DNA from 2 places in the Ensifer sp. ENS11 genome. Region 2 is predicted to be linked to the other one. Evidence: riboswitches for the same ligand, from Rfam matches in the RefSeq annotation. Region 2 holds a riboswitch; the other holds the start of a gene.

The links. Region 2 has a riboswitch for FMN ahead of IB264_RS04745 (DMT family transporter). Riboswitches for the same ligand answer to the same signal wherever they lie in the genome.
Region 1: another riboswitch for FMN. It lies ahead of IB264_RS13895 (6,7-dimethyl-8-ribityllumazine synthase); the one in region 2 lies ahead of IB264_RS04745 (DMT family transporter).

What each region holds. Positions count from the first base shown of each region.
Region 1 is NZ_JACVAN010000006.1:117,055-121,118, reverse strand. It holds gene IB264_RS13905 (ABC transporter ATP-binding protein) at 1-979, shown strand, start outside; gene IB264_RS13900 (TfoX/Sxy family protein) at 1,174-1,527, shown strand; FMN riboswitch at 1,694-1,843, shown strand; gene IB264_RS13895 (6,7-dimethyl-8-ribityllumazine synthase) at 1,935-2,408, shown strand; gene IB264_RS13890 (low temperature requirement protein A) at 2,649-3,926, opposite strand.
Region 2 is NZ_JACVAN010000002.1:135,787-139,850, reverse strand. It holds gene lon (endopeptidase La) at 1-964, shown strand, start outside; gene hupB (DNA-binding protein HupB) at 1,187-1,462, shown strand; FMN riboswitch at 1,585-1,837, shown strand; gene IB264_RS04745 (DMT family transporter) at 1,915-2,823, shown strand; gene IB264_RS04740 (esterase-like activity of phytase family protein) at 2,922-4,064, shown strand, end outside.

The DNA.
Region 1 (4,064 bases), on a different contig from region 2:
GGGCGAGTTCGTTTCGTTCCTAGGCCCGTCAGGCTGCGGCAAGACGACGATCCTGCGCATGATCGCCGGCTTCGAGACGCCGTCGGGCGGCACGATCACCATCGACAGCAAGGACCAGGGAACGCTGAAGCCCAACCAGCGCAACATCGGCATGGTGTTCCAGGCCTATGCGCTGTTTCCCAACATGAACGTCAACGACAACGTCGCCTTCGGCCTGAAAGTCGCCGGGGCGCAGAAGTCGGAGATCGATACACGCGTCAAGCAGATGCTGAGCCTGATCAAGCTCGAGCACCTGGCCGACCGCTTCCCCTACCAGCTTTCCGGCGGCCAGCAGCAGCGCGTGGCGCTCGCGCGCGCCCTCGCCGTCAAGCCGCAGGTGCTGCTGCTCGACGAGCCGCTGTCGGCGCTCGACGCCAAGATCCGCGTGTCGCTGCGCGAGGAAATCCGCCAGATCCAGCAGCAGCTCGGCATCACCACTGTCTTCGTCACCCATGACCAGGAAGAAGCCCTGTCGATCTCCGACCGCATCGTCGTCATGAATTCCGGGCGAGCCGACCAGATCGGCACGCCGTTCGAGATCTACAACACCCCTGCGACCCGATTCGTCGCCTCCTTCGTCGGCACGCTCAACATCATCGAAGCCAAGGTCGCCGACCCGGCCGCCGGTGCTGTCACCATCGGCAACCAGCAGGTGTCGCTGAAGGAGCCGATCGCCGGCATGAAGGGTGGCGACAACATTTCGCTGGCGCTGCGCCCGGAGGCAGGCTCGATCGCCGACAGCGCCAGGGGCGACACCGCGCTGACCGGCGAGGTGGTTTCGACCAGCTTCCTCGGCTCGGTCATCCGCACCAAGCTGCGCATCGGCGGCGACGTCATCTCCTTCGACATGTTCAACGACCCCGGCCTGACGCCGCCGGCCTTCGGCTCGAACGTCACGCTCCGCTTTGCCGCCAAGGACCTGCTCGTCATCCGCGAGTAGATCTCCAGCGTCCCCCTACAGCGCGTGAGTCTTGTTACGCGCAAAGGTCGCTGTAGCGCTTTGAAGTGCTGCATGTTTTTATCCCTAAATCGAATAGGATTTAAGGAAACATGCAGTAGCTGCCTTGCACATGCCGTGGAGAGATTGCCTGAACCGTCGAATGAAAAACAGCGCATTTTGCACCGGCGGCCGCCATGACTAAAGCGCAGCCGAGTGCGTTCGTCACCCATATCCACGAAGAACTCGCGGATATCGGTCCCGTTGACATAGGCCGCTTCTTCGGCGGTTGGGCCTATCTTGTCGCTGATCGCCAGTTCGCCATCAGCATCAAGGATCGCCTCTATTTCAGGGTTGATCAGCCCCTGAGAGATGCGCTTCTCAGCGAAGGATGTCAGCCGTTCACCTACAACAAGGGCGGCAAACCGGTGGTCGTGCACCGCTACTACGAAGCACCGGTCACTTGCCTTGATGACAGGCAGGCGCTGCTCCATTGGTCCGCACGCGCGATCGCCGCCGAAGACGAAGCCCCGCGTCGCGTCCGCAGATAAATGTCTCGTGGCGGCGACGCGGCACGCGGCCGAGGTCAGACTACGGCGGCTCCCGACGGGAACAGATTTGTCCGGGAGCGATACGGCACGGAAAAAATCTGTCGCGATTTCCCGGATTTTCGTCGCGTCATGCGTTTGACCAGGCACGGCCGATCTATATAGTCGCTCTTGTTCTCAGGGCGGGGTGAAACTCCCCACCGGCGGTAGCGATCGAAAGATCGAAGCCCGCGAGCGCTTCGGAGGTCTACTTCGGAGGTCAGCAGATCCGGTCAGATTCCGGAGCCGACGGTCACAGTCCGGATGGAAGAGAGCAAGCAGGAACGTGGACCCCACACCGGGGTTTCGCGCGCGTGCATGTTCGCCCGACGGGAAAATTGGAAACGCCAAACCCTGGAAGGCTTGAGACCATGACTATTCTTTCCCACCCCACCGCCAAGATTGCGATTGTCCGTGCCCGCTGGCACGCCGACATCGTCGACCGCTGTGTCGATGCCTTCGTCGCCCAATGGACGAAGTTCGGCGGCAGTGCCGCCGACGTCGAGATCTTCGACGTGCCAGGCGCGCTGGAAATCCCGCTGCACGCGCAGAAGCTTGCCAGGACCGGCCGTTACGCCGCGATCCTCGGCACCGCCTTCGTCGTCGATGGCGGCATCTACCGCCATGACTTCGTCGCTGGCACGGTGCTCGACGGTATGATGCGCGTCCAGCTCGATACCGACGTGCCGGTGCTGTCGGCCGTGCTGACGCCGCACAATTTCCAGGAAAGCGCGCCGCTGATCGCCTTCTTCCGCGAACACTTCGTCGCCAAGGGCGAAGAAGCCGCCAATGCCTGCGCCCAGATCCTCGACGCCCGCGCCAAGCTGGCGCTGCTCAACGCCTGATCTGCTGGCGGGCCGCAAGCCCGCGCCGTATCCGGCCGCCACCCCTCATCCGGCCTGCCGGCCACCTTCTCCCCGCCTGCGGGGAGAAGGCTAGGGTGAGGGGCAAGGCTCGCTCAGCGCTCCGATGCGCAACCATCGAGCCGCTTCGCGGCGCCTGCTTGAATCAACCTCTGAACCACCTGAATCAAGCCGCCAGCAACAGCCGGCAAACCGCTGTTTCGAATAGCCAATTCCCGGCGTTCAATGCACCGGCTCTGCCTCATCAAGGCACCGTTCCAGCGCCGCCATCCGGTGGCGATGACCGACCGCCTCGAAACCGACGACGGTCACGAACGGCGCAAACATCAGAATGATCAGGCAGATCGCCATGTCGACGCCCGCCATCGCGGCCGCGATCGACGCCGCAAGCAGCAGCATCGTGCCGGCGAGCAGCCAGGCATGAAGCGGTTCCGACTGCCGCAGCAGATAGGCATACATGCCGTAGACCAGAGCGATATAGGCCGCGACCGGGACCGCCACCGTCAACACGGTCGCAAGCGACCCGATATGCGCCTTGTGCTCGATGTAATAGGCGGCGACATGCAGGCCCGCACCGGTCGCAACGATCGCGGCGAAAATGAACATGTGACCATAGCCCCAGACGAAGGAGCGTCTGCGGTGCACGTGCAGGACCTCGGCACTCGGCAACAGGAAATAGATCCACCACATGCCGAAGGTAAGCCCGGTGCCCGCAAGGCAGACGAGCGCCACGTCGAGGTTCCAGCCCTCCCCATCCACCACCGCCGTGATCGAGGCGACCGTGCCGACGACGCCTTCTCCGAGCGCGATGATTGCCAGAAGGCCGTAGCGTTCCGCAATATGGTGGGCATGCCAGGGCGTGCCGCCATGCCGCGTCTCGGCGATATAGGGCCCGAGCATCTCGATGACGGTGAGCGCCACGACCATGGCGAAGGTGACAACGATCGAGAAGTCGACGAAGATCTGCACGACCCAGCCGAGTTGCGCAACCGTGATCGCTACCACATAGGTCATGCAGGCCTGCCGTCGTGCCGGATCTTGGCCGGCGGCGCGCAGCCACTGGAAGATCATCGCCACCCGCATGACGACGTATCCGAGCACCATCACGCCATTGTCGAGATGGGCACCCTCGTCGACCGAGCGGAACATGGCGGGAAGGCCGATCGCCAGGATCAGCACGCCGACCATCTGCACCATGGTCACGCACCGGAACACCCAGTCGTCGGTGTCATAGGCGGAAGCAAACCAGGTGAAATTGATCCAGGCCCAGCAGATGGCGAAGCTGGCGAAGAAGAAGCCGATCAGCCCCGCCTTGAAATGTCCTTCGGCCATCAGATGCGCAAGCTGCGATGCCGCAAGGCTGAAGGCGATGACGAAGGTCAGGTCGAACAGAAGCTCGAGCGTCGTGGCTGTGCGGTGGTGTTCGTGCGTGTCGCGGCCGCTCATGCGCGCCAGGCGGTGGCTTCCGGCATGCGGCGGTGTCGTTGGGGCGTCGGGCATGGGGCGGCATTCCTCGCTGACGTGACGATATGCAAGCATGTTCAAATATTTACAGAAGCTTCGTCAAGCCGGCAGTGCCCCGGCGGTCTGCCAAAACACCCGACAGCGCCGCGCCTCAAACATGACGCGCAAACGACG
Region 2 (4,064 bases):
CCGCATGGAAGTGATCCGTATTGCCGGCTACACCGAAGAGGAAAAGCTGGAAATCGCCAAGCGGCACCTGCTGCCGAAGGCGATCCGCGATCACGCGCTGCAGCCGAAAGAGTTTTCGGTCACCGACGGTGCGCTGATGGCGATCATCCAGACCTACACACGCGAAGCCGGCGTTCGTAACTTCGAGCGCGAACTGATGAAGCTCGCCCGCAAGGCGGTAACCGAGATCATCAAGGGCAAGGCCAAGGCAGTGGCAGTCACTGCCGGCAACATCCAGGACTACCTTGGCGTACCGCGTTATCGTCACGGCGAAGCCGAACGCGACGATCAGGTCGGTGTGGTCACAGGTCTTGCCTGGACCGAGGTCGGCGGCGAACTGCTGACGATCGAAGGCGTCATGATGCCCGGCAAGGGCCGCATGACCGTCACCGGCAACCTGCGCGACGTGATGAAGGAATCGATTTCGGCGGCGGCATCCTATGTCCGCTCGCGGGCGATCGACTTCGGCATTGAGCCGCCGCTGTTCGACAAGCGCGACATCCACGTGCACTTGCCGGAAGGCGCGACGCCCAAGGATGGCCCGTCGGCCGGTGTTGCCATGGCAACAGCGATCGTCTCTGTCATGACCGGTATTCCGATCTCCAAGGACGTGGCGATGACGGGTGAGATCACCCTTCGCGGCCGCGTGCTGCCGATCGGAGGACTGAAGGAAAAACTGCTGGCGGCCGTTCGCGGCGGCATCAAGAAGGTGCTGATCCCCGAGGAAAACGCCAAGGATCTCGCCGAGATCCCGGACAACGTGAAGAACGTGCTGGAGATCATCCCCGTTTCGCGGATGGGTGAAGTGCTCGAGCACGCTCTGGTCCGCGTCCCGGAGCCGATCGAATGGGACCCGGCAAATGAGCCGGCAACCGTCGCCGCGGTTGATTCGCAGGACGAAGCGGGCGCTTCCATCGCCCACTGATTGACAGGACCGGGCGGGTGCAATTGTGTTCCCGTCAGGCCCATTTGGCAGAAAAACAAGGAAGACCGGCCTCTGGCCGGTCTTTTTTGTTGTAAAAGCATGCTGCAAGCCTTGCATTCCAAGGGATTAGGCGCAATTGGGAATGGCAAGACGCGGGCGATGCGCAAGCCGCCGCGGCTTAAAAACACAGTCGTTTCGAACCATTTTGAAAGGGGTGGAAACATGAACAAAAATGAGCTCGTGTCTGCCGTTGCTGAGAAGGCCGGACTTTCCAAGACCGACGCATCTTCCGCAGTTGATGCAGTTTTCGAGACCATCCAGGCTGAACTTAAGGACGGTGGCGACATTCGCCTCGTCGGTTTCGGCAACTTCTCCGTTTCGCGTCGCGAAGCCTCCAAGGGCCGCAACCCGTCCACGGGCGCAGAAGTTGACATCCCGGCACGCAACGTTCCGAAGTTCACGGCCGGCAAGGGCCTGAAGGATGCCGTTAACGGCTGATAGGTTTGCTTGACGGCCGGATACGAGGCCGGCCGTCCAAGTCTTGAAGGGTTCGGTTCACGCCGGACCCTTTTGCGTTTCGGCTGCCCTTGCAGCAGCGCGGTCTTTGGTCTACGGCTCAGCCCTGTTCTCAGGGCGGGGTGAAACTCCCCACCGGCGGTAAGGGCTCAGCGCCGCGCGTCAAATATGACGCGCAACGGACGCTGTGACACTTGAAAGCTGCTGCATAATTTTCTCCTTAAATCGGATTGGATTTAAGGAATTATGCAGCAGGCCCAAGCCCGCGAGCACTTCAGGCGCTGTCGTGTCGGAAGGTTAGCAGATCCGGTGCGATTCCGGAGCCGACGGTCACAGTCCGGATGAAAGAGAATGATCGTGGGTGCGACGGGCGGGCGGTCCGTCGTCGCATCCTGCGCTCATGTGTCCTGATTTGTGTAGGTCCCTGTTTGCGGATGAAGGACATGAGCGAGACGACCCAAGCACTTTTCACCTCCCGTGCCATGGCCGGTGCGGCCTGGATGATACTGGCCGGCGTCGCCTTTGCTCTCCTGAATGTCGTCACGCAATGGATGACGATGCAACTCGGCTTTTCCGCCACCTCGACTGCCTTCTGGCAATATGCATTTGCACTCGTCTTCTCCCTGCCGTTCCTGTTTCGCGCCGGCCTGTCGGCCATGCGCACCGATTACCCCTGGCGTCACGTCATTCGCGTTGCCTTTGCGGCGCTCGGCGTAGGGGCCTGGGTTTCGGGCCTGGCTTCTGTTCCGATCTGGCAGGCGATCGCGCTGGTGATGACATCGCCATTTTTCATCATTCTTGGTGCGCGGCTCTTCCTGGGCGAACGCGTTGGTCCGGCACGCTGGGCAGCGGCGGCAGTCGGCTTTGCCGGCGCCACGATCATCCTGCAGCCCTGGTCGGAAAGCTTCACCTGGGCAGCGCTGCTGCCGGTTTTCTCGGCGCTGCTCTGGGGGGCGGCGTCGCTGATCACCAAGAGCCTGACAGGCATCGAGCGCCCTGAGACGATGACGGTCTGGTTGCTCGTGCTTCTGACGCCGATCAATGGTGTGCTGGCGCTGTCGGCAGGGTTTGTCGTGCCGAGTGGAACTATCCTTGCGCTATTGGTGCTGGCGGGGCTTTTGACCGTGGTGGCACAGTATCTGTTGACGCTTGCCTATACCGTCGCAGACGCAGCGTATGTGCAGCCTTTCGACGATCTCAAGCTACCGCTCAACGTTCTCGCCGGCTGGCTCGTCTTCGGTTATGCGCCGAGCGGCTATCTGTGGCTGGGGGCGGTCCTGATCCTCGGCGCCTCGCTTTTCATCATGCGCAACGAGATGAAACGCGAGCGCGCGACCGCGTAAGACAACGCTGCACAACAAAGGCGCGGGACTGTCATGCGCCTGTCATCGCCATCCCGCAGAACCCCCTTGTTTTGAATATTCGACATGGGGGATTTTTCATGACCATTTCATCATGCAGAACGGCACTTGCCGCCATACTTCTTGCGTCCGTTGCCTTTCCGGCTGCCGCCGAACCGGTGTTCAATCGTATTGCGTCCTTCGCCGTTGCCGACAATCTGCCGGAGGGCGATGCCCGCAAGGACGCGACATCCGCGGAAATCATTACCGCCACCGAAGACGGCAATACGCTGATCTATTCCGATAGCCCGGGCAAGCGCATCGGCCTTATCGATATCACCGACGCCAAGGCGCCGAAGGCGGCCGGTATCGTGTCGTTCGATGGCGAGCCGACCTCGGTAACCGTCGCCGGTACCAAGGCCCTGATCGCGGTCAACACACGCGAAAGCTTCACCAAGCCTTCCGGCTTTCTCGCTACCGTCGACGTTGCCTCGAAGAAGGTCGAGTCGACCTGCGATCTCGGCGGCCAGCCGGACTCCGTCGCGGTCAACAAGGACCGGACCATTGCTGCGATCGCGATCGAGAATGAGCGCGATGAAGAGGTCAACGACGGCAAGATCCCGCAGATGCCTGCCGGCGACCTGGTGATCCTGTCTCTGAAGGATGGTGGTGCCGATTGCGCGACGATCAAGCACGTGACCCTCACCGGTCTTGCCGAGGTTGCAGGCGACGACCCGGAGCCGGAATTCGTGTCCTTCAACGGCAAGGACGAGATTGCGCTGACGCTGCAGGAGAACAACCACATCGTCATCATCGACGGCAAGTCGGCGACGGTAAAGACGCATTTCTCCGCTGGCGCGGTCGACCTTAGGGACATCGACGCCAAGCGTGACGGCGCTATCGCCTTCATGGACGAGCAACCGGGCCGCAAGCGCGAGCCTGACGCCGTCAAGTGGCTCGACGACAATCGCATCGTCGTCGCCAACGAAGGTGACTATGAGGGCGGTTCGCGCGGCTTCACCATCTTCGATACGGCCGGTAAGGTCCTGTTCGAATCGGGTGCGAGTTTCGAACACGAGATCGCTTCGATCGGCCACTATCCCGAGAAGCGCTCGTCGGCCAAGGGCGTCGAGCCGGAAGGCCTCGAGGCTGCCAAGTTCGGCGAAGACAATCTGTTCTTCGTGCTTACCGAACGTGCATCCGTCGTCGGCGTTTACAAGGACACCGGCGCCGAGCCGGAACTG